2 linked regions of the Methanovulcanius yangii genome follow. The protein of the gene in region 2 binds, or shares a complex with, the protein of the main gene of each other region. Links are inferred from orthologs where the notes say so. Each region holds a gene or a part of one and is shown on either strand. Other genes may lie near its edges. The genes, in order: AZH53_RS01475 and AZH53_RS02465.

What was found.
Region 1: the proteins of AZH53_RS02465 (region 2) and AZH53_RS01475 are in contact, whole or in part, in a crystal structure (PDB 7CNS), measured with the Thermococcus kodakarensis proteins. The link is inferred for Methanovulcanius yangii from one-to-one orthologs. Residues at the interface, in WP_011250199.1 of Thermococcus kodakarensis: Arg6, Lys7, Ile8, Leu27, Gly28, Thr38, Arg58, Gly59, Lys60, Gly61, Ser62, Thr63, Val64, Ser66, Tyr67, Val68, Tyr70, Ala71, Lys74, Glu86, Ala87, Glu88, Thr89, Ile90, Ala92, Thr93, Ile96, Ile97; in WP_011250200.1 of Thermococcus kodakarensis: Ile25, Ala28, Leu29, Ile32, Tyr33, Ala47, Gly48, Asn53, Ile54, Ala57, Glu60, Phe61, Leu62, Tyr99, Ser128, Glu129, Ser130, Asn145, Arg146, Glu147, Gly148, Gly149, Pro150, Ser151, Leu153, Tyr164, Leu201, Gly202, Asn203, Gly227.

What each region holds. Positions count from the first base shown.
Region 1 is NZ_LTBL01000001.1:285,965-300,332, reverse strand. The notes cover bases 2,264-5,149. They hold AZH53_RS01475 (aconitase X catalytic domain-containing protein), read right to left. Parts: upstream 4,352-5,149; coding sequence 3,176-4,351; downstream 2,264-3,175. Other genes in these bases: AZH53_RS01470 (UbiD family decarboxylase), read right to left, coding at 4,357-5,149; AZH53_RS01480 (phosphoribosylanthranilate isomerase), read right to left, coding at 2,389-3,036; glmM (phosphoglucosamine mutase), read left to right, coding at 2,264-2,285. Also shown: AZH53_RS01495 (DUF5806 family protein), read left to right, coding at 1-140; mobB (molybdopterin-guanine dinucleotide biosynthesis protein B), read left to right, coding at 137-910; more of glmM, read left to right, coding at 915-2,263; more of AZH53_RS01470, read right to left, coding at 5,150-5,598; AZH53_RS01465 (UbiX family flavin prenyltransferase), read right to left, coding at 5,591-6,145; AZH53_RS01460 (HD domain-containing protein), read right to left, coding at 6,161-7,366; cofD (2-phospho-L-lactate transferase), read left to right, coding at 7,421-8,314; AZH53_RS01450 (DUF7544 domain-containing protein), read left to right, coding at 8,341-9,312; AZH53_RS01445 (2-phospho-L-lactate transferase CofD family protein), read left to right, coding at 9,355-10,260; AZH53_RS01440 (hypothetical protein), read right to left, coding at 10,261-11,451; AZH53_RS01435 (HEAT repeat domain-containing protein), read right to left, coding at 11,558-14,302; AZH53_RS01430 (universal stress protein), read right to left, coding at 14,313-14,368. UniProt on the Methanocaldococcus jannaschii protein: Component of a hydro-lyase that catalyzes the dehydration of mevalonate 5-phosphate (MVA5P) to form trans-anhydromevalonate 5-phosphate (tAHMP).
Region 2 is NZ_LTBL01000001.1:469,270-486,481, reverse strand. Bases 6,071-8,778 are described here. They hold AZH53_RS02465 (DUF126 domain-containing protein), read right to left. Parts: upstream 7,770-8,778; coding sequence 7,371-7,769; downstream 6,071-7,370. Other genes in these bases: AZH53_RS02460 (proteasome-activating nucleotidase), read left to right, coding at 7,807-8,778; AZH53_RS02470 (TIGR04084 family radical SAM/SPASM domain-containing protein), read right to left, coding at 6,206-7,324; AZH53_RS02475 (TIGR04013 family B12-binding domain/radical SAM domain-containing protein), read right to left, coding at 6,071-6,177. Also shown: AZH53_RS02505 (EMC6-like membrane protein), read right to left, coding at 1-111; ribosome rescue protein RqcH, read left to right, coding at 167-2,068; AZH53_RS02495 (mRNA surveillance protein pelota), read left to right, coding at 2,065-3,090; AZH53_RS02490 (FKBP-type peptidyl-prolyl cis-trans isomerase), read right to left, coding at 3,099-3,845; cyaB (class IV adenylate cyclase), read left to right, coding at 3,889-4,431; AZH53_RS02480 (metallophosphoesterase family protein), read right to left, coding at 4,418-5,059; more of AZH53_RS02475, read right to left, coding at 5,056-6,070; more of AZH53_RS02460, read left to right, coding at 8,779-8,985; AZH53_RS02455 (DUF5804 family protein), read left to right, coding at 8,990-9,424; AZH53_RS02450 (proteasome-activating nucleotidase), read right to left, coding at 9,432-10,673; AZH53_RS02445 (multiprotein bridging factor aMBF1), read left to right, coding at 11,015-11,527; tpiA (triose-phosphate isomerase), read left to right, coding at 11,585-12,253; AZH53_RS02435 (CBS domain-containing protein), read right to left, coding at 12,248-12,802; AZH53_RS02430 (hypothetical protein), read right to left, coding at 12,865-13,401; AZH53_RS02420 (TIGR00296 family protein), read left to right, coding at 13,861-14,433; tRNA guanosine(15) transglycosylase TgtA, read left to right, coding at 14,427-15,878; arcS (archaeosine synthase subunit alpha), read left to right, coding at 15,865-17,212. UniProt on the Methanocaldococcus jannaschii protein: Component of a hydro-lyase that catalyzes the dehydration of mevalonate 5-phosphate (MVA5P) to form trans-anhydromevalonate 5-phosphate (tAHMP).

The sequences.
Region 1 (14,368 bases), 180 kb from region 2 along the record:
ATATCGATGATGAGATCGATATCGAGGATCGCATCACCGAGGTGATGCGGGGGGTTGCCGAAGCAGCATCGAGAATCAGAAGCGAAGATCATGAACCGCCTGAAAACAAAGGCTCCGATACAGAAGAGGACGAAACATGAAAATCATCCATGTTGTCGGTGGTCACAACAGCGGAAAGACCACCTTTATCCACAAACTTCTCCCCGCCCTCAGTAATCTCGGTACCACCGCGGTGATAAAACACCTTCATTCCCACCTCTATTCGCTTGAAGAAGGGAAAGATACCACGACACATTATGAACACGGGGCCGACGTTGTCTCCGGCATCGACCCGGAAAAAGCAGTTGTTGCTATACGTAGCGGGGATCTCCCCGGACAACTTCGCCTGCTCAGCGATATGGGAGTGGAATATGTAATTATCGAGGGGCACAAGACCTATGCATACCCCAAGGTCGTCATTGGCAACCTTGAAATCGACAACGCCGTGCTCCGGAATCCATCCGTGGATGATGTCAGTGCATCAATGGAATTCTTTGCCGACTATTATTCGATGCAGGGGTGCATCCACGAACTGCGGCGCAGGTGTCCCATGTCCGAGGCGGGATGCATTGCCTCCTTCAATGGGATTGTACGGGAATTCACCGACGATACACGCACGGAATTTCTCGATTTTCCCGATGAGTATGCAATTCATAACCTCTGTGCCAATGTACAGGAACATATGGAATCCATTCCGGGAATACTTGGGGCCGCTGTCCGACATCAGACCGGCATCCTCTATCCCGGAGAGGACATAACCTATATTGCAGTCATTGCACGGCATAGGGAAGAAGCGTTTTCAGCCCTTTCCACCGGAATAAACCGAATGAAATCAGAATTGCATGACAAAGGCATGACTATTGACGGGTGATATTATGATTGAGCAAAAGACGAAACGATTATTCGGAACCAACGGTGTCCGTGGAGTCATCGGTGATTCAATGACCCCTCATCTTGCAATGAAGATTGGAATGGCCCTCGCCTCGGAACGGGGACCGGTCATTGCACTGGGCCGGGATACCCGGACCTCGGGACCGGCCCTCTCCAGTGCCGTAAGTGCCGGGGTTCTCGCCTGTGGTGCTGACGTCGTTGATCTCGGCGTGCTTCCCACCCCGGCACTCCAATACATTGTAAAGAATCATTTTGACGCAGGTGCAGTCGTCACCGCATCCCACAATCCGCCGGAATACAACGGTGTAAAAATCATCGAAGGGGACGGGACGGAGATGGATGATACAGGGGTCATCACACTCGAGGAACGCATCTTCAATGAGGACTTTGACATCCAGACCTGGGAGACCGTCGGCAATTACTGGGAGGCTCCTGAGATGCTGCGTGAGTACTGTGTCGCGGTTGCTGAAGCATTCCCCGGCCTTCATGCCGGGAACATAATTGTTGCCGTCGACCCGGGGTCCGGCCCTGCCTGTGCAACCACACCGGACATACTCTCACATCTTGGCTGCAGAGTTCATACCATCAATGGAACCATGGACGGGACTTTCCCGGGAAGGTTGCCCGAACCCTCTCCGGAGGGCCTCAAAGCGCTCTCTCAGTTGGTGGTAGATACCGGCGCTGCATTTGGTGTCGCACACGACGGTGATGCGGACAGGGCCGTCTTTATTGATGAGAAAGGGAATTTCATTGAGGAAAATGAAGAATTCGCTCTAATGCAGCGGTTTATCTGTAAGAACAATCCCGGCGGAACCATTGTCACTCCCGTAAGCACATCATTCCTTGCAGAAAAAATTGCAGCGGAGACAAACTCAAAGGTTGTGTATACCGAGGTGGGGAGTATTTATGTTGCCCGCAGGATGCTCAGTCTTGCCGCAGACGGAGTCAAAGTCACATTCGGTGGCGAAGGTAACGGCGGCATTATCTTCCCATTCCACCAGCATTGTCGTGATGGAGGTATGACGGCGGCGGCGATGGTGGCACTTCTTGCTGCAGAGAACAAACCCCTCTCAGAACTGGTCGCCTCGCTCCCCTCTCATTATATGGTAAAGGAAAAAATCCATACAAAAAATGCAGCAACGATCCTTGATCATGCACGGAAGATATTTTCGAAAGAAATGCTTGACGAAACCGATGGCATCCGTATCAACAGGGAGGACGCGTGGGCGCTGCTGCGTCCCTCGGGGACGGAACCGTTCATGCGTCTCTATGTCGAAGCCGCTGAAGAATCGGACGCACGAAAATTTGCCGACGAGATCCTCTCTGCAATCGATCCTGTCCTCCAGGCTCCCTGATTATGCAGCCTGTGGACCCATACTATTTTTGTGAATACCCTCTCTCCGGCGGAACAATTGTGCTGCGCAACCAAAACCAAATCGACTCCCAGTACAGCAATCCTCACCTGCAGCCGCGGACCGCTGCGATAAACATGCGCACTTTTTCATGATCCTTTTTTCCCGGAGCATATTCAACCCCGGTTGCCACATCCACCATGGAGGGCCGTACCCGGCAAATGGCTTCACAGACATTCTCTGGAGTAAGCCCCCCCGCAAGGATAACCGGGACCCCGGCCTTCCTTACCACCGAACAGGCATAGACAGGATCAAATGGAGTTCCATGGCCTCGACTGCTGTCGATTATGACGGCGTCGGCATCATCCGGGATACTGTCACCGGGTTCCACCACCCGAATGACCTGCACTCCCTCCGGTGAGATCAGGTCACGCGATGATATCTGAACTGCATCCGGGCCAGTCGTCAGGATGGCACGAAGATCGTCTTCAGATGAGGTGTGGCTGACGCAGACCTTTCGTGTCGACGGTTTCAGGACACGAAAAATCCCTGCGGCATCGTCAAGACCGATCTCCCGGAGGGAGTCACTGAAGAGGATCACTCCAATTGCATCCGCCCCTGCTGCTTCGGCTGCAAGCGCGTCTTCCTTGGTTGTTATCCCACATATTTTTATGAGCATTGTTCCTGTTTCCTCATGGACACTCCCCTCATCGACGGCATGGACATTTCCTCCTCCCCCACATTCACGGAACACTCATGTATACTGAACCGATAGAATGGATTTTTGTGCGATACCCCGGCTTTAAACTCGAAGACTGGCGCACCCGGCGAGGCGGAAAGGGGTTCATTTACGGAAGGGAAGAGGCCGCTTCCTCTCCTGACAAATCACCGCTTCAGTCTTTCCCTACCGCCTCGGCAACACATTCCTCCAGAGTCCCGATCCGCGATTTCGCCCCGCACATGTTCGGAACATACGCCAATGCCTTTCCGGAATTCACCATGATGGCATCGAACCGCTCCATCGCCGGAGATACCACCATGCAGGTGTCTGCCCACACACGAGCACCGCTCTTTTCAATGGTTGCCACGGCGTCGCGATTCGCCTCGATCACTCCCCTTGCCGCAAACACAAAGAGAGGTTTTGTAACCTTTTTCCCTTTCAGAAGGGCAGCAATAGCGTCAAGTTCATCCTCTGAACAATGCGGGCATCCGATGGCGACCGCATCCACCGGTGCCACGGTATAGAGTGTCTGAACATCCGATGCCGATATCGTAATCGTTTCAATTGCCGACAGGTCCGCCCCCCGTTCTTTGAGGACGCGGGACTCGGGCGTTATGCCCTCGACGTGGTAGAGCGCCACCGCCCCCGTCGCGGCCATGGCGGCACCAAGTGCCTTGAGCTGATCACGGTTCGGGCGGATACCACGGAAGAGCGGAATACGGTTGCCCACCTCCTTTCCTGCCAGATATCCAAGGGCCCCATACTGGTCGGGGTGGAGATCCTCTGCCCCCTCCACGTTGACAATAACCTGCGGCATCCGGTTTTCCCAGACATGAAGGCCATAATACGGCGTTTTTCCGATGATTGCGGCTGCAAGTGCGGACGGGCCGCCTTCCCTGTTTGTCCGCGCTCCGATGACGGAATTCGCGTAGCTGACCGCCGATGACTCCGACCATGCAAGATGATCCCCATACCGGGTGATATTCAGGTAGTAGGGTGTGCAGGTACATTCCAGTTTGATCCCCAGACGGCGGTATGCATCAATGACTTCGAGCTGTTTTGCGGCGAATTCTTCGTCAATTCCCATCTCGCGCCATCCGTCCCGTGACATCCCAATCGGATTCAGGACCGTCGGGACCGCGACCCTGGCGTCGAGACTGCGAATCCACTCCAGACCCCATTTGCCAATGGTCTTGTAGGAGGCCCCTGCCACCTGTGCACTGGTGATCGGGACCATCTTCTCGGCCCCGAACACCTTGCCGAGTGCGACAAGTATTTCCATCATTTTCCGGCGCGTCTCACCATATTCGCCGGCGAGAATCTTTTCGTCTTCTGCTTCAAGGTACATTTGCTTCAGTCCCAACCTGCACGAATAAATTTCTCTTCTTCGCCCATGACCATTGTGGCATCAATTCCCATCTTGACATTCATCCCGTCTCCTGTACGGCATGGGTCCAGCGAAGAACCGCGGACACCTTCGATGATCATCACATCGCGGTCCGCGCGGACGCGGGTCGCCACTGCATATTCCACGTCTTCCATATCGAAGGGGTCAATGTCCTCATCGATGACCACCACATGCTTGAGAGAGGTGTGGGCCGCAAATGCTGCCATAATTGCATTTTTTGCATCACCCTGGGTGCTCTTCCTGACCTGGATGACAGCATGAAGGTACCCGGCACCGCCCGTCGTAAGGACAACATTCCTCACTCTGGTGACTCCCGCGACTGCACGGAATATTTTTGGTTCATAGGGCATCCCCATCAGGATTTTATGCTCATTGCCACCCGGAAGGATGCCGTGATAGATGGGATCCTTTTTCGTATGCATGCCGGTGAGCGTGATAACCGGTCCCTGGCGAACGGGATCATAGGTGCCGGTTATGTCCACGAACGGCCCTTCATCCGTCGTTTCGCCGCCCATGTACCCCTCAAGCACAATCTCCGCATCCGGAACCCTGATACCGTTTGGACATTCAAAGAGCGGCATTTCACCACCAAGTAGTTCTGCGGCATACCCCATTTCCCTTCCTTCCGGAACACGGGTGCAGGAAGCAAACGTAACCGCAGGATGCGTCCCTATGGTGATCGCCACCGGAAGGGACTCGCCTTCGGAAATGGCCTGCTGGAGAAGATTGTGGGTGTGTCTTCCCTCCACAATCCGTGCCGCAAGATGATTGTCATCGATAACCAGCATCCGATGAATCGAGGCATTCTCCACCCCTCCGTACGCCGAATAGACCACTGCTGATGTCAGGTATCTGCCGGCGTCAAGAGGGTAATGTTTCATCACCGGCAAATCGGTGAGCGTGGGTGCCTGCATGGTGAGACTTCCCCCGTCAGTGGTCGTCCCGGTGTAGTCTTTCTCCGCAAGACGGTGGACGACTTCACGTTCAGGGATGCCAAGGGCAATTGCAAGAGAACTGCGTGACGCGGTTACATTCATGACACCCCTTCCCATGCCGTCGAGATCGTGGAAGAAAACCATGTCATCCGTAGAGCTAGCGATCTTCGGGGCGTCGTATACCGTTGAAACAGGTTCTTTGTAGTCAACGACCTTCCCGGCCTCCCGCATGGCCTCGATGAAATTACGCATTTTCCTCCCCCCATCGTGAGCTGAGATCATGCTCTACACCGAGGTGATCGAGAACCCGGGCAACGACCATATCAACAAGGTCGTCGATGGTCTTCGGTTTGGTATAAAATGCGGGTGAGATCACCATCACGGTGGCCCCGGCTTCGTCTGCTTCAAGCATATTTCTCAGATGAATACGGGAAAGCGGCATCTCGCGCGGCATCAGGAGGCAGGTCCGTCCTTCCTTGAGGCAGACATCCGCAGCCCGTGTGATCAGATTATCCGATACCCCTGCCGTAATGGCCGCAAGCGTCTTCATGCTGCATGGAACGACAACCATACCGTCATAGCGGAATGAACCGCTGGCAAGTGCGGCAAACATGTCCTCATTGTTTGCATAAACGGCATCAAATCCGCTCAGGTCAACACCCTCCAGCTGCGCAATCCTCTCCGCGACATCCGAGATGATAATATGTACCTCCGCTGCGGGGGTCAGTACCTCGAGAAGTCGCCGTGCATACAGTATTCCTGACGCACCGGTGACTGCTACTACGAATCTTTTTTTCATGGTCCCCTCATTCTCCTATGGTATTAGTCTGTACTGCTTAGTGGGTTTTTTGATGGAGAGCACCTCCGAGGCAGCATCCTCCACCGATTTTCTCTGCTCGGGAAGGGTATACACCCCCAGGCGCCACTGACGTTTCCTTGTCTCATTGAGTGTGCGCATGAGGGGAGAGATCTCATCAAGACTGGTCAGGTCGTGGAGATTTTCCACCTGCACACCCATCCTCATATCCGAGGGAAAGGCAGGTATGTCCACCAGAACACTTTCCTCTGCAACACCGGCCCTCTCCGCAATCTCCGCGGCAATGCGTCGTCCATCTGCTGAGGAAATATCCTGTGCATATGAGGCAGGGTTGACCCGATCCTTGCCGACATAGAGTGCTCGTTTATACAGGCGGCGGGACTTCAGCCTCCCGGCCATATCCTTCGCGATTGACGACGGAGATGTCAGGAGCGTGCAGATAAAGGCATCGTCATCCATTCCAAAGAGTAGTTCGGGATCTGTTCCGCTCTCTTCGATATGGCATTTCAGTGCAAAGATTGCCATCGCCTCAGCAATGCGTGATACGTGGTGAAAATATACCGCGGGTCGCATCAGAGTACGGGCAATCAACAGGGATTCTGCAGAATTTATCCCACTTTCCCTCAAATGGAGGCCGGAGTCAATGGTATACGCAGTGCTGTGGATAAGCCGGTCCGGATCAACGGTACCATAGGGGACTCCTGTGTAGTGCGCATCCCGCATGAGATAGTCCATGCGATCGACATCCAGGTCCCCATGAATTATCCCCGCAAGATGGTGCTCGCCATTGACAATTTCACAGATTTCGGCAGGGTCTATACCGACTGAGTCAAGGGCCTCGCTTACGTCGCTCTGTTTTACAATCCTGGAGACATCCTGGTGGCCACGCCCGCAGTACTCCTCCATCAGAAACTCGGTGGCGTGGGAAAACGGACCGTGTCCCACATCATGCAAAAGACCTGCCGCTTTCACCAGAAGCTGGTCGCCCTCATCAAGCTCAAGATGCGCCGCCATTGACCCTGCCAGGTGCATCGTCCCGAGAGAATGTTCATACCGGCTGTGGTTTGCTCCGGGATAGACCAGATGCGAAAATCCAAGCTGCCGGATATATCGTAAACGCTGGACCGGAGGTGCATCAAGAAGGGAGAGGAGCTCTTTTTGTACGCGCACATGCCCGTGCACGGGGTCCTTAATCGTCTTCATTCGCGCCCTTTGTTAAGAATCAACATATATTTGTTGATAAAACTATTGTGTGACATGATAACTTTCCTCTCGGGCGGAACGGGAACGCCCAAACTTATCCGGGGATTTCGCACGTCGTATGCCGACCATGAGATGGCAGTGATTGTCAACACTGCCGAGGACATGTGGTTCTCCGGCAGTCACCTCTCCCCCGATATTGACACCGTGATGTATCTCTTTGCAGACATGCTCGATATAAAGCGTTGGTGGGGAATCGAGGACGATACCACCTACACATCTGATTTTCTCAAGAAGATTGGCTTTCCGGAGAAGGTCACTTTGGGGGACAGGGATCGGGCGGTCAACATCGCACGCGCCGAGCTGCTGAGGGGTGGGCATACACTGACGCATGCCACACAGACACTGTGCGTCCGCCTCGGTGTTGATGCCACCGTTCTTCCGATGTGCGATACGGAAGTGACCACCTGCATCAGAAGCGGGGATGAAATACTCCATTTCCAGGAGTACTGGGTCGGACGTAAGGGAAATGTAGAGATCTCCGAAATCATGCGGACCTGTGAAGTACCTCCTGTTGCCACCGATGAGGTCCTCACTGCCATCCGGGATGCAGAGGCCGTGATCATCGGGCCTTCAAATCCGGTAACGAGCATTTCACCCATCCTGGAATGTGAAGGGGTCGTTGATGCACTCAGGAATCAGACCGTCGTTGTCGTCAGCCCATTCATCGGAGATGCCCCGGTAAGCGGCCCTGCGGCGGCTCTCATGGAAGCATGGGGGATGCCCCCCGCCACCGCATCCACCTTTGATCTGTACAGGGAATTTGCAGACATCTACATCCAGGACATTCGTGACCCTGATGCCCTCCCCTACGCCATTCAGCTGGACACCCTGATGACCGGCCTTGAGGCCGCAGAGGCTCTTGCAGAGGAGATACTGGGACTTCTCTGAGAAGGACTACCCCGGTGTGAACGTGGATGAGTACTGATTACTATGCCTTTCGTGCCATCGATCAGGCGGTGGTCCGGACGAAAAATATTCTCCTCCCCGTACAGCGGGGAGTGTGGCTACGTCTGGCGCTTATAGCCTTGTTTGTAGGTGGAAGCGCAGGTGGTTTCGAGATGGGATGGCAGAATGATGCCCCCACTTTCCCGCAGGGACTCGACACCATCGACCTGTCGGCTTTCGGGCAGGAACTACCGGCAGTTGCTTTGGCAATAATTGCTTTCGGCATTGCCTATGCACTCATTTCAGGGATATTCCAGTTCGTCTTCTTCGATGCGATACGTGAAGATAGAATTGTCATTAAAGATTATTTTCGCAAAGAAATCAGAAATGGAATGCGTTACTTTGGTTTTCTGTTTGCCATTTCAGCATTGTTATTCTTTCTCCTGTTCATTCCGGCAGCGCTCGTACTCTCCGGGATGGTCATCGTGGACGCAGGAACCGTCTTTCAAAGGGTAGTCCTCGTCATCGGCTACATTGCATACGCTGTGATCCTCGGGTTCCCATATCTGATGATAGTCATGTTTACCACCGATTTTGTTGTTCCGATAATGCGTATTGGCCGTTGCGGAATTCTGGCAGGATGGAGCCGGTGTGTCCGCCTGTTTGAAGGAATGTGGAATCAGGCAGCGGTCTATGCAGGAATGAAAATCCTGTTTGTACTGTTGATGAGCATCGTCGTCGGATTGATGGTGGCAATCACCGCAGGTTGTGTAGGGGTCCCGGTGTTTCTCATACTTGCCGGAGAAGGATGGCCATCTGTGGGTATCGGTTGGTATACAGTTCTTTTCGCAGCCTATATCTGCCTGGTGGCATTTTCCGGCCTTCTCTTTAGCGTTCCATTCATCACCTTCCTCCGGTGCTACTCCCTTTATGTACTGGAATACCTGAACCCCGGGTACGAAGTCTTTGGGGAGTTCAGGCAGCAACACCCGGACCGGTGAAACCAACATGGATGCGAGTGAACGATATAACGTAACAATTCCATGATAACCGTACTCGTAGGAGGGCAGGATACACTGAAGATTCTCTCGGGAATGCGATCCATTCTCGATGATCATCAGGTGACCGTCGTATGCTCCACGGCTGATGGGAGGTGGGGACCTTCGGGCCTAGCCCTTCCCACCATCGACAGCGTCATCTACCTCTATGCTGGTATCATAAATGAACGAAACTGGCAGGGGATTGACGGTGACACCTCGATAACGGGAAAGACGCTCGAACGCATCGGATATCCTGAGTATCCCTCCTATGGCGACAGGGAACGGGCTCTCCATATCATGCGTTCGGTACTCCTTGACGGAGGTGAGTCCCTGACTCGGGCGGTGATGAACGGAGCCGCGGGATACCATGTCGAGGCCTCGGTCCTGCCGGTGGCAGACAGCATCCCGGAAACGCTGGTCTCGACTTCTACGGGAGAGAGTTTGTCACTCCCCGATTACCGGGAGATGTACGGGGAAGAGAGGCCGGACCACGCCTGTTCGTTGATCATACGCCGCCCGCCCCCTGCAACCGATGCAGTTATACAGGCCGTTTCCGATGCAGACGTCGTCATCATCGGGCCGGGAAATCCGGTAAGTTCTCTCGTAACAATCCTGGCCTGCAAGGGTATGAAGGAGGCACTTCGCGAAACAAATGTCGTAGCCTATGCACCGTATACCCGCGAGCGGGCAGCCGGATGGAGGGAAAAACAATATGAAAAACCAGAACACATGACCTTCCCCTTCTTTGACGGGTATGCTGACGTCCTTATCGCTGACACAAGGGACCCCGCGATTATTGATGGTGCTCTGCGTATGGATACCAGGACCGATACCAAGCGGCAGAGAGAATCGCATGCGTGGGACCTCCTTGCAACAATACGAAGCCTGACAATCAAAGGCCGCCAATAATCAGCCGATTAGATCATTCACCACGTCTGCAAGCTGATATATCCATTCCACACCACCGGTGACTCCTCCCCAGAGTGTCCCCAGCAGCTCCGTAATCGCGGCAAAATCCGGCCCCTCAGAATCCGATGAATTCATCATTCCGGGATCTATGAACAGGGGCGTCCGGTCAGCCGTGTCGTTGGAGGTTGATGACGGGGTCGGGGTCATTTCCCCGGAAGAGTGCGTCCCCGCGGTAAGGGCCCCCAGATACTCCTGTGCATTCTCAGCTTTCGAGCGTCCTTCCTGTGCATATGAAAGTGCAGAACTGTCATCACCACTGTTTTTCTTTTCCTCTGCCAGTATGAGAAGGGTTCCGGCGTTCTCAAGCCCCGAACGGACGATCATTACACCATCCGGGTCGTATCCGGGGATCTGTTCATATTGCCCGAGGAGGGTTTCGGTCCGGGATATCGAACCTTCAGCCTCGGTTATCGTCTGAAGATACATTCTCTCCGACAATTCAGACGTTGCTTCGGCAATCATTTCACCGGCTGACGTAATGACTGAAAATGCCTGCACAGTAGGCATCGTCGATGATGCAGCGATGAGATCCTCAGCTTCGGCATAGGTTTCCTCCACGGCAGTTGTATCCGTTCCATCGTCATACGCAAGCGATATCAGGTCTCCCAAACCCCTGAGATCCGCTTCTGCAGACATCCTCAATCCCTCAACATCGTCCGCAGTCAGGAATACCGCCGTGACCTCGACCGTATCCATGACCGTGACCCCATCGGCAGCAATATGGTCGATACTCATCAGCGTCTGCTCACCAGAACCGTAGAAACCTTCCGTGACGGTCCCGTTCAGGTGCACAATAAGCCGGGTATATCCGCCATTAAATAGCTCAAAACCTGTTATTCCGGCGTATCGCCCAGATCGGGAAACATCCCCGACAACCCGCCCGTCGCTGAGTATCTCCACACGCCACCTGGCATCGGAGAGTCCGGTGGTAAGATCCATGTATTCGCTCATCGATGAGACAGAGTAGAGAACCTCAAGAGTAACAGATGCCTCATCGCCTGCAATGAGGATATCCCCCGGAAGAATATCCGGGTTGCCCGCCATCTGAAGTGCAACGACGGGAAAAACGCATGTGAACCCGAAGAGGAGAAAAACGATGAATATCAGAGGGAAGGAATGTGCAGACTTCATGTTGGTATGCTCGTACCCGGACATCAGGAGAATATTTTTTCGAATAACAATTTAATCCATCTGTTTTGCCGACCCGCACAGACTGAAGGAGCGCGCAGATAAAGCCTCATGTTGATATCTCCTGGATAATCCGACGGATTCGTCCGCTGGTTGTTACATCGGCATCCGATTCCATCTTTCTCAGTGAATGAAGAACGGATGGCCCCATGTCCCTCAGGGCAGTTTCCGCAGCATCCGCAAGGGTGCTGTCCGGCCCGGCCAGCAGGCGGGCCAGACCGTCAGAGCCAGCTTCCCCCCCAATTCTTTTGATTTCGTGAATCAGCCGTCTTTGGATATCCGGTTCAAGCTGGAACACAAGCTCAAGAACAACCGGCACCACCTCTTCTCCTCCTTCGTGCACCGCATCGATTTCCCCTTTGGCAATCCTGTACAGGAACGTTTCACGCGCATTTTGCGGGGACCAGCCAAGAGTATCGACAAGGTTTGCAGCAAAATACGCCTGGTTGCGATCACTGCCCATAAACGCATCCATGATATTATGCAGGAACGGACTTTCTTCATCATACATCTGAAGCAGAAGTTCCTGTGAGAGATCCTGATCGCCCTGCTCTATCCGGACGAGGGCATCTACGATAGAATCGGCATCTGTGGCCATATCCCGGTGGTCCACCGTATTTTCATTACTCTTTGTGGAAGAGCCATCCTCGTATATCTGCCCTGATGCTTCCTTATCCTTCCTCATTGAACCATCGGAACCAGCTCCTGTTTTTTGACCAGACACCTCTGATTGACCCCGTTTGGACGTCATCATCTCTTCAGGTATTCCCTGCTCTCCCAGTGAGATGAAGGGGGCAGCATATATCGGATCGATCTCATACAATGCGGATACCGCTGCATCCAGAGGATCGCCCACGGCCTGTTCGGCAAACGCCGTGAGAGGCCCAACCGCACGCCCATCATGGAGGGCAAGTGTATGCGATACCGCACTCCTTACATTGCCGTCCTGTTCATACAGGTGTGAGATGAGAACGGGAATGCCGTCGGAAAAACGAAGCTCCCCGAGTGCCTGAACGGCGCAGATCTTAACCTCGGGATCTTTGTCATTGAGGGTCCTGAGAAGGAGGGGATATACTGCTTCCCCGAAGAGAACCACCGTGGTGGAAGCGGCCTGCCTGACCTCGGGGTCGCCGTCCCCGAACATTCCCATAATGGCGCTGATCGCCCGAGCGTCCTGCAGCAACCCGAGGCTCTGTACGGCAGCAGTACGAACCTCAGCGCTTGAATCCTTTAGGAGCACCAGAAGGTATTTCAGCATAGCGACAGTGCCAAGAAATCCCATCGCTTCAGCGGCTGCCGTTCGAACGAGGGGGCTCTCATCACCCGAGGCCATGGCAATGTAGCCATGCGCCCTGGCCCCCATAATTGCAAGGACATCCACGGCGGAGGCCCGGATTGCTGGATTGTTCGATTCGAGGGCAAGAACAGCATATTCGAAGGGAACCATTTCGGGTTTTTCCTTCCCCTCACAGACGGCGGCAATTTTCTTCTCTGCGTTCTTTTTCGCCCGAAGACGGCGGAACCCCTCAAGGACCCGAATCTCGCTCTTTTGGATCTCCTCCTGCCCCGGAACGCCCTCCTTCGCTTTTCGTTCTTTTTCTTCCAGTTCCCGATTCCTCTGTTCCAGCTCCTCAATATGTTGCCTCTGCCGGATTTCCTCGCGCTCACGCCGCTTTTTTAGATCAGTTATCGTCTCCTGTGCCGTGTCCCTTGCAGAGATCTGTTCCGGTGTCGAGAGCGGGGCGGTCACTGCCTCCAGGGCAGTGATGCCGGGTGTACCCATCATCGTCAGGGCACGAACCGCTCCTTCCGCTTCGGGATCGCGGCCACGTATCAGCCGGCTGCACTCACGTATGGCTCCCTCGCCGAAATTCGCGACCTTTTCCCATTCCATCCTGGCAATAAGGTATTTCAGATGTTCCATCTCCGTCATGGGTTCCCATCCCCTGTGATGCAGGACCCATGCCGCATTGAGCCTGACCTGGGGATCCCGGTGATCAAGAGCATCGCGAAGCATGGAACCGGTGGAATCCAGAGGATATTTTCCCAAAGCCTCTACCGCTGCACTACGAACATTTCCGTCTGCATCGGAGAGGGCCCGATGAATGGTGGCAATCTCACCCGAATCCCCAATGACCCCCAGCGTTTGTATCGCCCTGCACCGGATGCCGGGATCATCCGATATGGCAAGATGTCGCAGAAGGGGGAGGGCATATGACCCCTGATCCGCGATATCATCCCATTCCTTACAGATGAAGAAGAAATAGGGGCGATCTGCGGGATTTTTAGGAGCCCACCCGTGGCTCTTCAAAAAACAGGCTGCGCCATGCTCCAAGTCGCCATTCAGATCGGGAAGCAGTGCGGCAACATACGGTATTGCATTTCGTCCCATTGCCATGAGGACGTGAAGGGCCCCACATGCTGCAGGATTCCTTTTCGAACGGACAGCATTGAGCACCTCTTCATAGGGGTTTTCCAGGCGTTTCTTATAGTATTTGACCAGAGAGGCCCGGAATGCATCGCTGCCATAACAGGCAAGACTGAGTATGGAGCCATGCAACGGCCCGGCAGTCTCTATCAGGGCCCCGGCAACTCCATGCAGGCTCCCCTCCCTTATAGTCAAAAGACCCCCGGTGGCGTGTCGAGGATCTTTCATCGCCAGCCTGAGAAAGGCGTCCGCCGCTTCCCTCTTCTCTTCATCCGAACCACTGACGAGGAAAAAACAGAGCCCTTCCGCATCTCCGTCCCGGATGCATTGGGAAATTTCCGGCGCTGATTTTCTGAAAATACCCATTCGCGGCGACCTATGTCCTTTGGCGTACTACCAGGGTCGATATCTTTGCATGGGTTACCACCGACG
Region 2 (17,212 bases):
ACACCCGATGGTCGTCCGGAGGATCCTCTCATTATGCTCTTTTATCCTAACTTCCTGCGTTTTTACAGGTTTCTGGCCAGATTTGTCCTCTGAAATATTCTCTTCACTCATCCTGCCACCAGTCATTATATTTTTGTTCTCCGACAATATGTAGTTTGGTACAGCGATGGCAAATAAAAAAGGCATGAGCGGACTGGATCTCCGTGCATTTATATCGGAATTCCGTGCTGTTCTTCCCCTGTGGATTGGTAAATCGTACCAATATGACTCCTCGTTCTTTGGAATACGGATAAACGGAGAAGATAAGAATAAATTTCACCTGTTTATCGAACTTGGCGTACGGATGCATCTTGCCGGTGAACTGCCCGAAGCCCCGAAAAATCCGTCAGGGTACTCGATGGTTATTCGAAAATACCTGAACGGGGGCAGGATTCTTTCCGTCACCCAGCCCGGCATTGAACGAATCATTGATCTTGAGGTGGGAAAAAGCGAGAAGCGGTTCCATCTGATATTTGAGATGTTTGACGAAGGAAACATCATCATCTGCGATGAAGACTACCGTATTATTCAGCCGTTCAGACGCCACCGGTTCAAGGACCGCGATGTCGTTGCAGGTGAACTCTATACCCTTGCCGGTCCTGCTGCACCGGACATACCGGATGCTGCAATGATGGAAGAGGCATTTCTGAATTCCGACACGGACGTTGTACGCACCCTTGCGACAAAAATGATGCTCGGGGGCCGGTATGCTGAGGAAGTCTGTCGTATTGCAGAGATCGACAAGGCAATACCGGCAATGGAGGTAAATCCGGCAGAAATCTATCCGGCCTACATTGCCCTCATCGGGCGTGCGGAAGCGGACACCGATCCCTGCATAACCCCTACAGGTTGCTGGCCGTTTCCCATTGGTGGCGAGGAGGCCATCACACGATTCCCTACCTTCAACGAAGCCCTGGATGCCTACTATCCAAAATATGAAGGAGAGCGGGAAAAACCGGCCAAAGGCAAAGAAAAACTGACAAAGGAGGAGATCATCAGACGGCGACAGGTTGAGGCGATACAGTCATTCGAAAAGAAGATAGCCGGATACCAGACAATTGTCGACACGATTTACGAGCACTACAGCGAGGTGGCGGCTATTATCGAGACGCTTGATGCCGCAAGTGCATCGACATCGTGGCAGGATATCGAAGATATCCTCAAATCAAGTGATTTACCTGCCGCTAAGGCCATCAAAAAAGTATATCCGTCTGAAGCAGCGGTGGATGTCCTTATCGGGGATGAGAAAGTCAAACTGTATGTTCACGAAACTCTCGAAGCCAATGCTGCCCGCTACTATGACCTGGTGAAAAAATTCAGGAAAAAGCGCACTGGCGCTCTGGCGGCAATGGAAAAATTCCGCGAACAACCAAAAAAGAAGAAGAAGGCAGAATTCCGCCCGATGAAGAAGGCATGGTACCATCGGTTCCGCTGGTGCTATACGAGCGACGGCGTCCTGATGATCGGGGGGAAGGATGCGGGATCCAACGAGGAGATTGTCAAGAAGTACCTTCAGGGAGGAGATCATTTCGTGCATGCCGATGTCCACGGCGGAAGTGTCGTCATCGTCAAGGGGGATACCGCCCACTGGGATGAGGTCGCCCAGTTTGCCGCATCCTATTCAAATGCCTGGAAAGCCGGCCATTTTACCGCGGATGTCTATGCAGCATATCAAAACCAGGTCAGTAAGACACCGGAATCGGGAGAGTATGTCGCACGGGGTTCATTCGTGGTGAGAGGAGAACGAAGGTATTTCAGGGACACGCCCCTGGGGATTGCCATAGGTCTGCAGACTGAACCGGAACTCGGGGTCATCGGCGGTCCCGTGAAAGCCGTCAGGGCACATGCGGAGTATTTTGTTGTTCTTACGCCGGGAACCTTTGAACCCAACGATATCGCAAAAAAAGTCCTCAAACGGTTACGCGAACGGTACCCCGATGACTGGAAGAGTATCAAGACCATTCTCAATGCCGAGGCGGTCATGGCATTTGTCCCCCCCGGCGGATCGGACATCAGGGAAGATCAATGAAGGCGGAATTTGAAGAATTCAGGAAACAGACCGGTGAGATACGTCTTTTTCCGGAATCCCTCGATGATCTCTGGCACCTGAAACACCTCCTCCGGGAAGGGGATCTCATCTATGCCCAGACATTTCGGAGCCTGGAATCCCAGACCGACAAGGTACGTCCGGAGAAATCGGAGAAAAAGCCGGTTCGCCTGGGGATACGGGTAACCAAAGTAGAGTTTCATCATAACGCCAACCGACTGCGCATCTCCGGCGTCATAGTACACGGTGTTGATGAAGGGTTTCATCATACGGTGAACCTGGAAGCCGGGCAGGAGATCTCGGTGATCAAACACTGGCACGGGATAGACCTCGAACGCATCGAACGGGCCGTCCGGGCATCGACTGCCGGCGTCGTCCATGTCATTTCCCTCGAGGAGGGATATGCGGAAGTCTACCGGATGCGCCAGTACGGACCGGAGCTCTTTACAACCATCAGCGGCGGCAGCGGCAAAAGGGAAGGAACGGATGCGAGAAGCATGTTCTTTGGGGATGCCATGGCAGCGGTTCAGGAGACGACCGGACCTCTTGTCATTGCGGGGCCGGGATTTGTGAAGGAAGATTTCCTAAAATTTATCCGTCTGCGAAATGAGGAACTGGCAGACCGTTGCCTGACGGTCGAGACACGAAGGGTAGGGAAAGGTGCGGTCCAGGAGGTCATAGGGCAAGGAGTCCTCGAGCGCATAACAGAGGACATCCAGCTTGCACGTGAGGTGAGCCTTCTGGACCAGTTCCTTGCCCGCATGGGAGGGGACGGGGCCATCGCCTATGGTATCGAAGAGGTCCGAAAGGCGATAGCCTTCGGAGCCGTTGAGGACCTGCTGGTCATTGACCACCTCATTCGTGACGAGGCGATAACATCCACCCTCGAAGAGGCCGAGGCGGTTCGTGCAAGGATAACGGTTTATTCTTCCGAATTCGAACCAGGCAAGCAGCTTGAAGCCTTGGGCGGAATTGCTGCCCTGCTCCGTTTTGCAATTGAGTAAAAAAAAGGTTATTCGTTCTGTTCTTCAGAAACAGGGGCATCCTCTACAACAGGTGCCTCAGGTTCTTCTGCCTCGACCACAGGTTCTTCGACAGGTGCCGGACGTTTGTACGACTCCTTCAGGATGATCTCCATAATCTCGGGAATGAATTCGAAGGTCTGGTGAATAAGCATGCCGCGTGCCATCATCCAGCGCTGGTCGTAGTTGATTCCCGGGGGAAGGATAATCGTCAGGATGCCCTCGTTGAGTTCGACATCCATATTTTTGCCTGTGTAGAGCTCAATCAGCCCTTTTACCTTCTCGATGGGTTCCTCGACGATTCCGTCGATGGTATACTCGTAGGTCAGCGTCCTGCCTGCGAGCGGGTGGTTGAAATCAATGACTGCACGCTTTCCAATGATATTGACAACCGTGCCGTCCTGCCCTTCTGAGGAGATCCTGGTTCCGACGACCGGTTTCTGGGCAAAATTTTTCAGAGGGGCGGATTTCAGGAGTGATTCGTCGTGGGCTCCGTATCCCTTTTCAGGAGGGACTTCAACCGTACCGGACTCACCGACTTCTTTTCCCTGAAGCGCTTCGTCAAGACCGGGAATGATATGATTCCCGCCGACGCGGACGATGATGGGTCCATAGGTCTTCTTCTCATTATAGAGGCCTTCTTCCCTGGCCTTCTCCTCTTCAGTGGTGTCAAAGACCACATCGTCATAGGATCCGGTGAACCGGAGTTTGATAAAATCTCCTTCATTAACAGCCATGATATTACCTGTCTATATTAATAGGACAGCACTACTTAAAATAATGAGTTCCCTGATTGAGGTGGAAGTGAAGGTCCGCATAGACCATCCCGAAGGTATTTCACAGAAACTGAAGGAAGCGGGAGGCGTTCTTCTCGGGTCATCACGACAGGATGACACCTATCTGAATGCCCCTCATCGTGATTATGCACGGACCGATGAAGCCCTCCGGATACGGTCAACTCCCAACGGCGCCGAGATCACCTACAAGGGACCGAAACTGGAGGGAATGGGGGCAAAGGCGCGTGAGGAGATGAATATTCCCATCGATGATCCCGCCCTGTTTATCCGGCTCTTTTCCGCACTTGGCTTCACCCCGACAGCACAGGTGGAGAAGGTACGTGAAGAATGGAGCTACAAGGGAACAAAAGTCTCCCTCGACAGAGTTGCCGGGCTTGGCACATATGCAGAGATCGAGGTCATCACCGGGAAGGGTGATTGTGACAACGCCTTAAAGAAAATTGATCTGGTAAAAAAAGATCTGAATATTACGGGAGAGCATATCCCGGAATCCTATCTCGAACTTCTTCTTGCTACAGCGAAATAAGATCAACCTGGATGTCCTTTGCTTCCTCCCCGAGGATGATGACGGCACACTTTCCTTCAGCCGCAGGACCCGGATTAACAATCACGGTCCCTTCCTCTTCCATCACCCCGCTATGATCATGTATGTGGCCGCAACACACCAGATCGAATTCCCGGAGATGCGAACGAATGCTCCTGCATCCGACATTTGCTCCCCCGACCTCATCGAGTGTCCCATAGGGCGGTGCGTGAACGACCAGAATATTATGCACATTCTGCCCCCCGCGTGCTATCGCCTGTTCCAGAAGTTCATTGATTTCTTCTTCAGAGAGCTCAAACGGCGTTCCAAACGGAGTGGGATTGGAACCACCAACGCCGGTTATGGTGATAGATCCAATCTCCAGCGATGTTCCGTGAAGATTTACCGCATCCGACTCTTCTATGATATTGATGATGCCTTTCTGGTCGCAGTTTCCTGGTACCACAAAACAGGGAACATCAATCATATCCAGCATCCCGCGAGCCTCCTCGGGGGCACCACAATCCGTCAGATCTCCTGCTATGAGCACCATGTCCGGTCCAAGTTCCATAAATGCCGGAATTATCTCAAACTGACCGTGGATATCAGTGAGGAGAAGAATTTTCGTCATGGGTATTGGTTCTCATTCCGGCTAAAAAACCTTATCTCCGCTTCAATCCATGACCCGGTAGCCTTACCGCGAAGAGCCAGATTTCCCAGAATATTCTGAACCTCCGGCAGAACATCACGGGGCGTCGTGCCTGCAAGCGGAGTGCCGGGAAGAGGGGTGAAATAATGCGCATGAATTTTTCCGTAGCGCGCCACCTCCCGTATCTGTTCTATTGAGGCATTCTGGTCTTCATCGGTTTCAAACGGGAATCCGAATATATAATCCACAACAGGAATTATGCCATGATCATGGCAGAGGTCGACTGCATGCATCACGTCCCCGGTGGTGTGCCCCCTCTTCAGGAGGCGGAGCACCCGGTCACTTCCGGACTGGGCACCGAAATGAAGCTTCCTATTCGATGCATACGAGGTGATCAGGTCCAGTGACTCGTCCGTTATCCACTCAGGCCGCACCTCACTCGGGAAGGTCCCGAAAAATATCCGGTGGCCTTTCAACGCCCGAAGCAACGCCTCAACCCGATCAAGACGCGGATGAGTCCCGTCCGAACCGTAGGCCAGTGCGTTTGGCGTGACAAAGCGGACATCGCGGTAGTGCTCCGCGGCTTCGACAATTCCTTCGATGGTCCGGTGACGCATCCGGTTGCCGAACAGACACGGCGTCTGGCAATAGGCACAGTGATACGGGCAGCCGCGGGAGATCTCAATCGTTCCCTTCACTCGCGTAAACGGTCGGTATGCGGGAAGGAAAACCTGACTCGTGGATGGCCGGCAGACATCTCCGGAACATACCCCCGGGGGTACGTGACCGCAACCATCCCCGATACTCCTGATGAGAGCGGGAAGCGTGAATTCCCCTTCACCCACAACAACATAGTCCGCATAGGTGGCCACTTCATGCGGACATGCCGAGGCATGAGGACCACCGACGATGGTGATGCAGCCAGCATCTGCGATCTCATCCCGATAATGTGGTTCGTCTATCGAATTCAGGCTGTAGCAGGTAATGTCATCTGCCGGTTTATTCGTCTCATGGAGGAGTATCCCCGACTGTTCACAGGCCGCATAGAGTGCAGCGTATGAATTCTTTGCCCACTTTATCGACCTCCAGTTCACTCTCATGCCGGATGATCCTCTTTCCTGCTCCACATTAAGGAATTATCTCGCATCCGTGATACTTCTGATGGGCAAACTGGTCCATTGAAATCCGTCCGGTGCAGATCAACTCCCCGACGTTCTCCCGGACCTCTGTCATGGTTTCATGCAGGGCACGAACCGTGCGGTATATCCAGGTTCGCCCTTCCGCAGGCCATGGATTGAAGATATTTGAGTACAGGCATCTCCCGCCACAGAAGGCGTACTCATCACAACCCCTGCACTCATTGTCAACGGCTATGCGTGGAAGATTCTTCGGATCTGCGTCACGGATATGACCGGCATAATAATCTTCAAGCCCACCCATGCAGGGACAGGGGGCGATATTTCCGTCCGGAAGAATGCTGTAATTGGCATGACCGGAACCGCATCTAAGCATTGCAGGAAGATCCCCCATAAGAAGATCCTGCATCGTATCAACAAAGGGGTACCACATGCGTACCTTCCCATCCAGCTCCATCTCCAGGACCCACTCTGCCGCCAGAGCCTGAAGACCGGGAATATATGAACTGCAGGCCCAGTCTCCAAAATTCCGTGCCCCATAGTCATCATAGAAATTCGCGTTCAGCTGCCAGTGAACGGCCTGGAAGGAGCACAGTTCATTCCGTGAGAGATGCAGAACATCACGGAAGATATCGGTATCCTCTGTGACCGTCATTCGTCCGATGAGTTCCCCTTCATACCCTGTTTCGAGAAGCCGCCGGCAGTTTTCCATAATCAGACGATAGGTCCCTTTCCCCCTGTGTTTGTCATGAACCTGTTCTCGCCCGTCGATCGAGATCAGAATGGATGACATGGCGTTGAGATATTCCGGATCAATCCTGTCCAGCAAAATGCCGTTCGTATGGAGCATGAACCGGACCTCCGGCATACTGTCCATTATCTCACGGACAGTATCCGAAGACATCAGGGGTTCTCCGCCATAGAAGGTTACTACAGGATCGGGGTCTTCTTTCAAAAAACGTTCCAGTTCAAATAGCGGGTATTGAATATCCGACTCACATGCAAAAGGCAGTTCTCTCCATGCATCACAGAGATCCGGTCGAAATATATTTCCCTTGCAGTATCTGCAGTGCAGGTTACACTGGTCATTAACCAACAGGTGATAATGCACGTTGTCACTCCGGGATATTGATTATAAAAATAATTTTTCTGGATAATCAGCAGATAATTTCACCGGATGTGCCGTCAACAGTAACCACAGTTCCGTCTTCCAGTTCCATTACACTACCCTCCGGCCTGTCAACCATTGGGATTTCTGCCATGATTGCTCCGACGGCAATGATAGGTTCGGCATCAAGATTGATGATTGCAACCGGTGCCTTCCCATTCCGCTGCAGGGCATACATCACATAAGAACCCACGGTTGAACCCTTCCCATAGGGAAATACCAGTACTCTGCCGGCAACAGGCACACCTTCGAGGGGATGACCGGTTTCAACGACCATTCCCGTTTCCGGGTCCACCCCCGAGAGAAATGATATGGGTTCATGGCTGACAAGAATCTCTCCGGTACCGACACCTTCAGAGATGCTCCGGGCTCTGATTGTAATGGACATACCAAATAAATGTAGGTAAAACAAAGATAAATACAGCATGGATGAGACCATCATCAATACCACAGCGAATGACAATGACCTTACCTATAAGGAAACGGAAGTGGAGTCCGAACTGGAGGATTTAAAGATCCGTGTCGCTCTACAGCAGAAGGAGATCATGAATCTCAAGGCCGAATGCGACCAGCTCAAAAAAGAGAACAACCAGTTAAAGCGCACCCCGCTCTTTGTTGCCGCCGTCGTAGATATTTTTGAGAATGGCGAGGTCTATCTCCGCCAGCAGGGCAATAATCAGGAATATGTGACAACCGTCTCGGATGAAATTCGTCCGATGCTCAGACCGGGAGTGAAGGTCGCCGTCAATAACGCGTTGTCCGTGGTCCGCACCATCGAAAGTTCGCATGACACACGTGTCAGGGTCATGGAACTGGAGGAATCACCGGATGTTACCTTTGAGCAGATCGGCGGCCTCAGGGATGTGATCGAAGAGGTACGCGAGGCAGTGGAGTACCCGCTTACCCGACCGGAGATCTTTAAAAAGATCGGGGTCGAACCTCCGAAAGGAATTCTCCTCCATGGCCCGCCGGGGACAGGAAAAACCCTCATCGCAAAGGCGGTCGCCCATGAAGCGCATGCAACCTTCATCCGGATGTCCGGGAGCGAACTGGTGCACAAATTCATTGGCGAAGGTGCGCAGCTCGTCCGCGACCTTTTCAGCATGGCACGTGAGCAGGCACCGTCAATCGTCTTCATCGATGAAATCGATGCCATAGGGAGCACGCGAATGCATGACGGCACCTCTGGAAGCGCGGAAGTTCAGCGCACGCTGATGCAGCTCCTTGCAGAGATGGACGGATTCGACAACCGGGGTGATGTCCGCATCATGGCAGCGACCAACAGGGTGGATATGCTCGACCCGGCACTTCTCAGACCAGGCAGGTTCGACCGGATCATGGAAGTCCCCCTTCCGGACGAAACGGCACGGTTTGAAATCATACGGATTCATTCGTCCCGGATGCACCTGGCACCGGACGTATCCATCGAAGATCTCACACGAATGACAGATGCCACCACAGGAGCGGAACTACAGGCAATCTGCAGAGAGGCCGGAATGAATGCGGTCCGCAGGGAGGCAGATGAAGTCCACATGCAGGATTTCATGGGCGCCATCACAAAAGTGAAGAATAAAACAACTGCCACGGACATAATGTTCCTGTGAAATCATGAGACTTCTGCTTGTACAGAAAGAGGGAACAGACCTCTATTCAACGCTGCGGGATTCCGAGACAAGCAGGGGTATTCTTCGCTTTTATCATCCGACAAAGACTCCTTGGGGGGTCTGTATTGATATTGCAACCCTGGGCAGCGCCCTCTCTCTCGTATCCGAGCTGAAGTGGTACCTGCAACGCTATGTTGCGGTCCCACTCCTGATCCTCTCGAATCATGTCATCTGCACCACAGGATATGCACAGATCATCTATGGCCGGGAGGAGTCAGTCCATCAGGACTGGGATCATGAGATCATCTTTGGTATTTCAAACGGTACTCTTGTGCAGCGCCTCGCGATATCACCTGACAGTGCAGTAAATATCATTGAAGAATTTTCAGAAGGCAAGGATACCACATTCAGGGCCCGTTGCAGTGAAGAAGAATGGTAATTATTGATTACGCGAACATCGCGCTGTCATAATTACTGAATTTCGGGTGGTGGGATATGTCGAAACTCACCTTGTCTATTGCTTTGATAAAATCACTCTGGAAGACGCTGCTCCGTTCTGCCCGAATGGCAAACATTCCCGCCTCCGTGCAGATGGCGCGAAGCTCGGATCCATTCTTCCCTTCGGTAAGTTCTGCCACTTCCAGCAGATCCACACTCTCATCGAGGTTCATGCATTTCGAATGAATCTCAAGGATGGATCGCCTCCCGATACTGCTGGGAAGCGGGATTTCAATGATGCGATCAAATCTCCCCGGCCGGAGTAATGCCTGATCCAGAATATCAATCCTGTTGGTTGCCCCGATCACCTTGACATCTCCCCTGCTGTCAAACCCGTCCATATCTGCGAGGAGCTGCATCAGGGTTCGCTGGACCTCACGATCACCTGATGTCGTCCCCTCCGTCCGCGTTGCTCCGATGGCATCGATCTCATCGATGAATATGATCGATGGAGAGTTCTTCTTGGCGAGCTCAAAGAGCTCCCTGACAAGACGGGCGCCTTCGCCGATGTATTTCTGGACCAGCTCTGACCCGACGACCCTGAGGAAATGTGCCTGCGTCTCATGAGCGACGGCACGGGCAAGGAGGGTCTTTCCGGTTCCCGGAGGTCCGTATAAAAGTACTCCCTTGGGAGGTGAGATCCCTACGGATTCAAAAAGTTCCGGTTTGGTCAATGGTAATTCCACTGCTTCCTTAATCTCGCGGATCTCCTCTTCAAGACCTCCGATATCATCATATGTTTCGAAGGGTGAATCCACGACTTCCATACCATATATCTGGGTGTCGAATGACTCGGGAAGAACTTCAACAATGGTCAGCGACTGCTGATTGAGAGTACACCTCAGGCCGGGCTTAATGTCCTCCGGCTTCACATAGTTGGAGACCCGGACCATAAACCGGGGTCCCGCACTGCTCTGGATAATCACTCTCCCTTCGTCAATAATATCGCTTACCGTCCCTATAACGAGTGGAGGACTTCTCAGTTTCTCTATCTCACTTTTCAGTTTTCTGATCTCCCTCTCATACCTGATTTTCTGGGATTCGATGTTTTTCTTTTCAATATCGAGCTGACGTGCATGCTCTTTCAGCTCCATATTCCGACTTTCGAGCCGGGCAATCCTGTCGAGGAGATACTGCTTGAGTTCCTCCTCGTTTCTGGAATCGTCTTCACCCCCTGCATTCCCGCTCATACTATTTCCCCATATGATGCATTATATTCGTAAGGCCAGTCTTGTTCATCTACGAGAGAACACACTTTCCTGCATCATGTCTGATATCTGTATTGGATAACGTTCTTTATATATAATTTGTTTCTGTCGGTAAGAAGTGTGCTAATATCTGATAATTGCCCGTATATTTTCAATCCATAACAGAAATTCTTATTATTCATGCTTCGGCGGGAACTTCCGGGAAATTATCCGTTTGCATCTGTCATCGATGCCGGAGATGATAATCGCTGATTTCTGCCATCCGGCATACCATGCCGACCCCCTTACCGATATCGAATACTTATTTAGCTGCCAGTGTAGAAATGTATTCAGCGATATCTATGTCAGAATGTGAAGTTTGCGGCTGTCAGGTCAGGGGAGAGCCCATTCTTGTCCAGATTGGGGGGGCAAAGATGTGGGTCTGCCCAAAATGTGCAAAACTCGGAACGGAAATCAAGAGGCCGCCTCGGGCGGCATCTCCCGGTGCCAGACCACCCGCCGGGAAACCGGTGTCTCAACAGAGGCGCAGACCGCGTGACGTTTTCGATATGATGCAGGGCGAAGTGGTGGACAATTTCGGCGAGCTTGTTCGTGAAGCAAGGATGAAGAAAGGCTGGTCGCAGAAGGATCTGGCTCTTGACATCAAAGAGAAGGAAAATCTCATCAAAAAGATTGAGACCGGTTTTCTGCCGGAGGACAATGTGTTGAAAAAGATTGAGAAATCCCTTGAAATTACACTGATTGAATCGGTTGATACCGATATTGAAAAGATGAAGGGATCCTCAATGAAAACCACACTCGGTGATGTCATAACCATCAAAAAGAGCAAAAAATAACTATATCATTACAACCTCTTTTTATCCATCAGGAACAGTTACCTGAGGAGGTATCGAATGTCATCCCCACTCATTCTCATCAATTTCAAATCCTATCGCGAAGGATTTGGTCATAAAGCCCACAAAATTGCACAAAGTGCTGAAATCGTCTCGCAGGAAAGCGGGATCCCCATCGCGCTTGCACCTTGCTATATGGATATCCACCCCATCTCTCATCATTACAGCCTTCCGGTGTATGCACAGCATATTGATGGAATAACACCGGGAGCGCATACCGGGGGGATTCTCGCGGAGGCGGTGAAGGAAGCGGGAGCAACAGGGACGCTGATCAATCACTCAGAACGGCGGCTCACCCTGGCAGATATCGACGCGGCGGTAACTGCAGCCCGGGATGCTCACCTTGCAAGTGTCGTCTGCACGAATAATGCTGCCACGAGTGCCGCCGCCGCTTCACTTTCACCATCATATATTGCAATCGAACCACCGGAACTGATTGGAAGCGGCGTTTCCGTATCCAAAACAGACCCGGGGATCATTGAACGAACGGTGGAGGCGGTAAAATCCGTCAATCCTGATGTCCGTGTTCTGACAGGCGCAGGGATCAGTACCGGAGAATGCGTAAAGATTGCCGTGGAGCTCGGAACCGACGGCGTTCTTCTCGCATCAGGGGTTGTAAAAGCCGAAAATCCACAAAAAGTGCTGGAAGACCTGGTTTCTCTTCTATGAGAGAAGGGTAATCAGATCGTGTTTGGTGATGACACCGGTTACCTGCCCTTTTTCCATAACAAGAACAGCATGATGGTAATGGAGGGTATGGACGACGGTTTCGATATCGACGGACGGGGAGACCGTGGGAAACCCGTCCTCCATGATATCCGAGACGGTATTTTTCATGGAACGGCTGATTTTTCCCTCCTCCATCGCAGCAATAATCGCAGATTCTGATATACAGCCAATCGGAACACCTTTCTGAAGTACGGGAAGCTGGGAAATTCCGTGTTCCTCCATCTTTGCAACGGTCTTTACGATCGTGTCCACTGGTGAAACAGAGATGACCGGAGCATGCATAAGATCCTTTGCAGTCACCAGAGAGCGCTGAGCACTGTTGAGGACATCAACGATTCGTTTCAGGGTACTTACTCTCGGGTCAACGGAGCCCGATTCTATACGCGCAACCATTGACTGGGACAATCCTGCCCGCTCAGCCACGTCGGATTGTGTCAGCCCGACCTTTTTTCGCAGCTCTTTTAATTCATCAGGAGAAGGGACATTCATATAAATTACCCACGAGTATATCTGCGCGATAAAATTTGAATAATTATTACGATCAATGGTAATTATTCGTTATCGTACAATTCCAGCCTTTGTACCAGATAATCCCTTAAATGCTCCTCAAGAGCCTGTGCATCAAGAGGAGAACCAGCCCTTGCTACACCATACAGGAGAATGAGTGCATTGTCTCTCATATACGCATCAGGAGCCGGAATCTCTTCATCGGAGAGAGGGACGATGAGAAGGTCGCGTTCCGGCGGCTCGAACGAACTCGTCACGGATTCGTATTCCCGGGCAACAAATTCATCCCTCGACGAATCCTGCCCATCCCAGTCAAAACTTGAACGTATGGTCTTTTGGGAAGAGACCTTCTGAATGGCCTCCTCACGTATAATCGCAATTGCTTTTGCCACCTGCACGGGAATGTCCGCCACTTTCCCCAGTGCCCTTTGAGATTTGTCAGCCATGCTGATCGTCCGGTCAAAAAGGTCCATTCTGAATGCAATCAACATAAGGGCGATCCAGTGTGCTGTATCCTCATTCAGGTGAATATCTTCGGATATGCGCGAAATGTAGATGTCAAATTGCTCCTCAACGTCCATGGAAACCTCTGGATAAAGACTTCCCTGCAAACCATATATTGTTTCTGAAGAAGAGGAGCCCATAGCTGCCGGAGCAGGTATTCGATAAAGAGGAGTGGGAGTAGTAAGCCCCATTCTGTTTCTATGCGGCATTCAGCTACGCGCCATACCCGGGCCGGCCCGGACACCGTTATGCCCTGTTCTGACTTGCACCCGTAGGGATTCACCGTTCCACCGTTCCCTGCCGGTCCACTCAGCGAGTTAACTCGGCCCGAAGACCTTCTCGCCCGAAGGCTCAGTCGCATCATTGCTATCGGCAGGACGTGTCGTTTCTGTGCCAGAGCCGTGACTCTCGCCACCCGCACTTGCATGCGGCTACGCGTCCGGATGGTGTGGGGACTTTCCTCAGCAGCACAAAGTGCCACCGTCAGCCGCACACTCCCTCTCCTATTAATATTGTATCCGGCCATATATATGGGCATGGACGGGATTGCCGGAAGTGAGGGGAAAACGGCTGTCAGGTATGCACGGGCGGTGCTTGAAGACCACATCGCAAAAAAATCTTCAGAATATCCCGCGCTCCCCCCTTCATTTGAAACGATGAAAGGGGTGTTTGTAACCCTCACCATCCGTGGAGAACTGCGTGGATGTATCGGATTTCCCACTCCGGTGCGGTCACTGCGCGAAGGAATTCGTGAAGCGGCACTCTCTGCCGCACTCAATGACCCCAGATTTCCCCCGGTCCGGCCCGAAGAACTGGACAGGATCCTGGTCGAAGTGACGATACTCACAGAACCGGAACCGGTCCTCTGCGCTCCTGAGGAACGACCACGCTGCATAAAGGCGGGACGGGACGGCCTGATTATATCCGGTGCGGGGAGGAGCGGTCTTCTCCTCCCACAGGTCGCTACAGAGTACGGATGGGACGAAGAGGAATTTCTTGACCATACCTGCCTGAAGGCAGGACTTCCCCCCGGTTCATGGAGACGCCATGATGTTGAACTATTCTCCTTTCAGGGAGAGGTTTTTTCAGAAAACGAGGAAATATCGTGATTTCATTCGAGGCATTACACAAAGATATCTGGGCGCGAACGGGACGCCTGAAAGTCGGAGAGAAAATCGCACGGACTCCCCTGCTGCTTCCGGTGATCAACCCTCACATACAGCTCATTACCCCTTCAGAAATGCAACAGATGGGAGTTGAGGCACTGATAACCAACGCATATATTTTCTCGAAAAGCGTTGAGTTCAGGAAATCAGCTCTGGAGAAGGGTCTGCATGAGGTCCTCGGATTTGACGGCATCATCATGACCGACTCAGGGGCATTCCAGCAGTCGGTATACGGCGATGTCGCATTTTCCAATACAGAGACGGTAGAATTTCAGAGAGCGATAGGAAGCGAGATCATAGTTCCGATGGACATCGCCACCCCTCCGGACCGAGACTATGAAGGAGCCAGAGAAGAGCTATCCACCACCATGGAGAGGATCACCGAGGCAATGACCATCATCGATGATGGTCATCTTGCGGCACCGGTGCAGGGCGGCATATTCCCGGATTTGCGTGCGGATGCAGCGGTGAGAGTGAATGAAACCGGTGCAACCTTTTGTCCCATCGGCGCTGTTGTACCGCTGATGGAGAATTACCGGTACAAAGAACTTGTTCAGGTTGTCCTGGCGGCAAAACAGCGCCTCAATCCTTCATCTTGCATTCATCTCTTCGGTGCCGGGCACCCGGCGATGTTTGCCCTCGCAGCAGCAATGGGATGCGACGTCTTCGACTCTGCGGCGTATGCACTCTATGCAAGAGAAGGCAGGTATATGACCACGTCAGGAAGCCTGAAACTCAACGAACTTCAGGAACTTCCCTGTGCATGTCAGGTGTGCCGGACCCATACCGTTGAGGAGTTGAAAAAATCACCGGACAAGGAGCGTCTTCTTGCCATGCACAACCTCTCCGTGAGTCTTGCCGAGATAGCCCGGATCCGTCAGGCAATCATCGACGGAACGCTGTGGGAGGTCGTTGACGAGCGGTGCCGCAGCCACCCGCGACTTCTTGAGGGGTATCGCGAACTCCTGAGCCGTTCCTCCGATCTGGTCGAACGGGACCGGGTATCCAAACGACGGTTCTTTTATCGCGGTGACGAGTCGTGCATGCGCACCGAAGTCATCCGGTATCACTCGGCATGTCTTAGATTCGTGCCCGGCGCAACATGCCACATCGCAATGAATGAGATGGTATCCGGTGATACAGACACGGTGGTACAGTTCAAACCTCCCTTTGGCATCTATCCATCGGAGATGGCTGAGACGTTTCCCATCGGACAGAGTGAAATTCCCGCCTGGGACGAACCAATGGTAAAGGCAGGTCTTCAGGGTGTCCGCAGATATATCGAATACAATACCGAAACGCAATTTTCCATCTCCTGTCCTCAAAGATGGATTTCCACGCTGCATGAATCCCTGAAGGGACTGGAGGACAGATATGTATGCATTTGAGGTTACCGCACGGGACGGATTCGCCCGCGAGGGTAAACTTACGTCTGACGCCGGATTGATGATCAGGACACCTGCAGTCGTCGATCCCACCGATCTGTTCCCGTCGCTTTCCTCCCATCCGTTATCCAACATTCCGGTAACGGCACCGGATTCGCTTGCACAACGGTATGCTGTCGATTTTGAGGATTTTGCCATCATCGGGCCTGGAATGAAAGAAATCCTGCCTTCTTCGGGTGTGGGAGTTGTGGCTGGCTGGCATATTCTGCGGGGAAATCCGCGGCAATATGTTGAACTTCTTCTTGAGTTCAGGAAACTGACACCGCCCGGTATTGCGTGGTATGCGCCCGCGGCAGGACTCCCGTCCAACGTTGCAACAATGGTGTATTCCGGATTTGATCTCTTCGACTACCGGGCTGTTGACCTGAAAAGCATTCAGAATATCTTCTGCACCACGGATGGAGAAATGCCCGCAGAAGAAGCATTCGCCTCCTCAATCTGTCAATGCGAAGGGTGCCGGACCGGAGATCTCCACCTGCACAACCGGTTGGCTCTCGATACGGAGATTGCCATGACAGGCTGGTTTTTCCGCAGGGGGCAACTGCGCGAGCTTATTGAAAAACGGTGCAGGACCGAGGCCTGGCAGGTATCGGTCCTCCGTCATCTTGATACCGCATATGATCAGGTTGAACCGTGGCTTCCGGCAGTTCGTTCATCCGCAATGATGGCAAACACGGGAGAGTCCATGAACCGTGCCGAGATTGCCAGATTTGCAGACCGCCTTACATCGCGATTCGTCCCCACGCGCACCGATGTCGCCGTTCTTCTCCCCTGTTCCGCCCGAAAGCCATATTCCCAGTCGCAGAGTCACCGGTCCTTCCAGAAGGCAATACAGGACCGTGCCCATGAGGTCATCATCACCTCCCCGCTGGGTGTCGTTCCAAGAGAGCTTGAGCTCATGTACCCGGCGGGACATTATGACGTTCCCGTAACCGGGTACTGGGACCGCGAAGAACAGGCATTTGTCACCAAAATCCTCGCCCGCTACCTCCGGCACCATGGGTACAGGAGGGTCATTGCCCACCTGGAAGGAGATACGTTGAGCATCGCACAGGCAGCGGCTGATACCGTGGGAATCGATCTTGAATGCACCTGCCATGGGCGCCCGACCGGCACTGAATCATTGAGAGACCTTGATGAATCTCTTACCGGAGAACGAAGGATGAGCCATAATATCATTCAGGGTACCCTCAGCTGGCAGTTTGGTCGTGATATCAATACAAAGGGGATGATGATCAAAGGCAGAATGGGTCGCCGCAAAGTACTCAAAGGAAAAC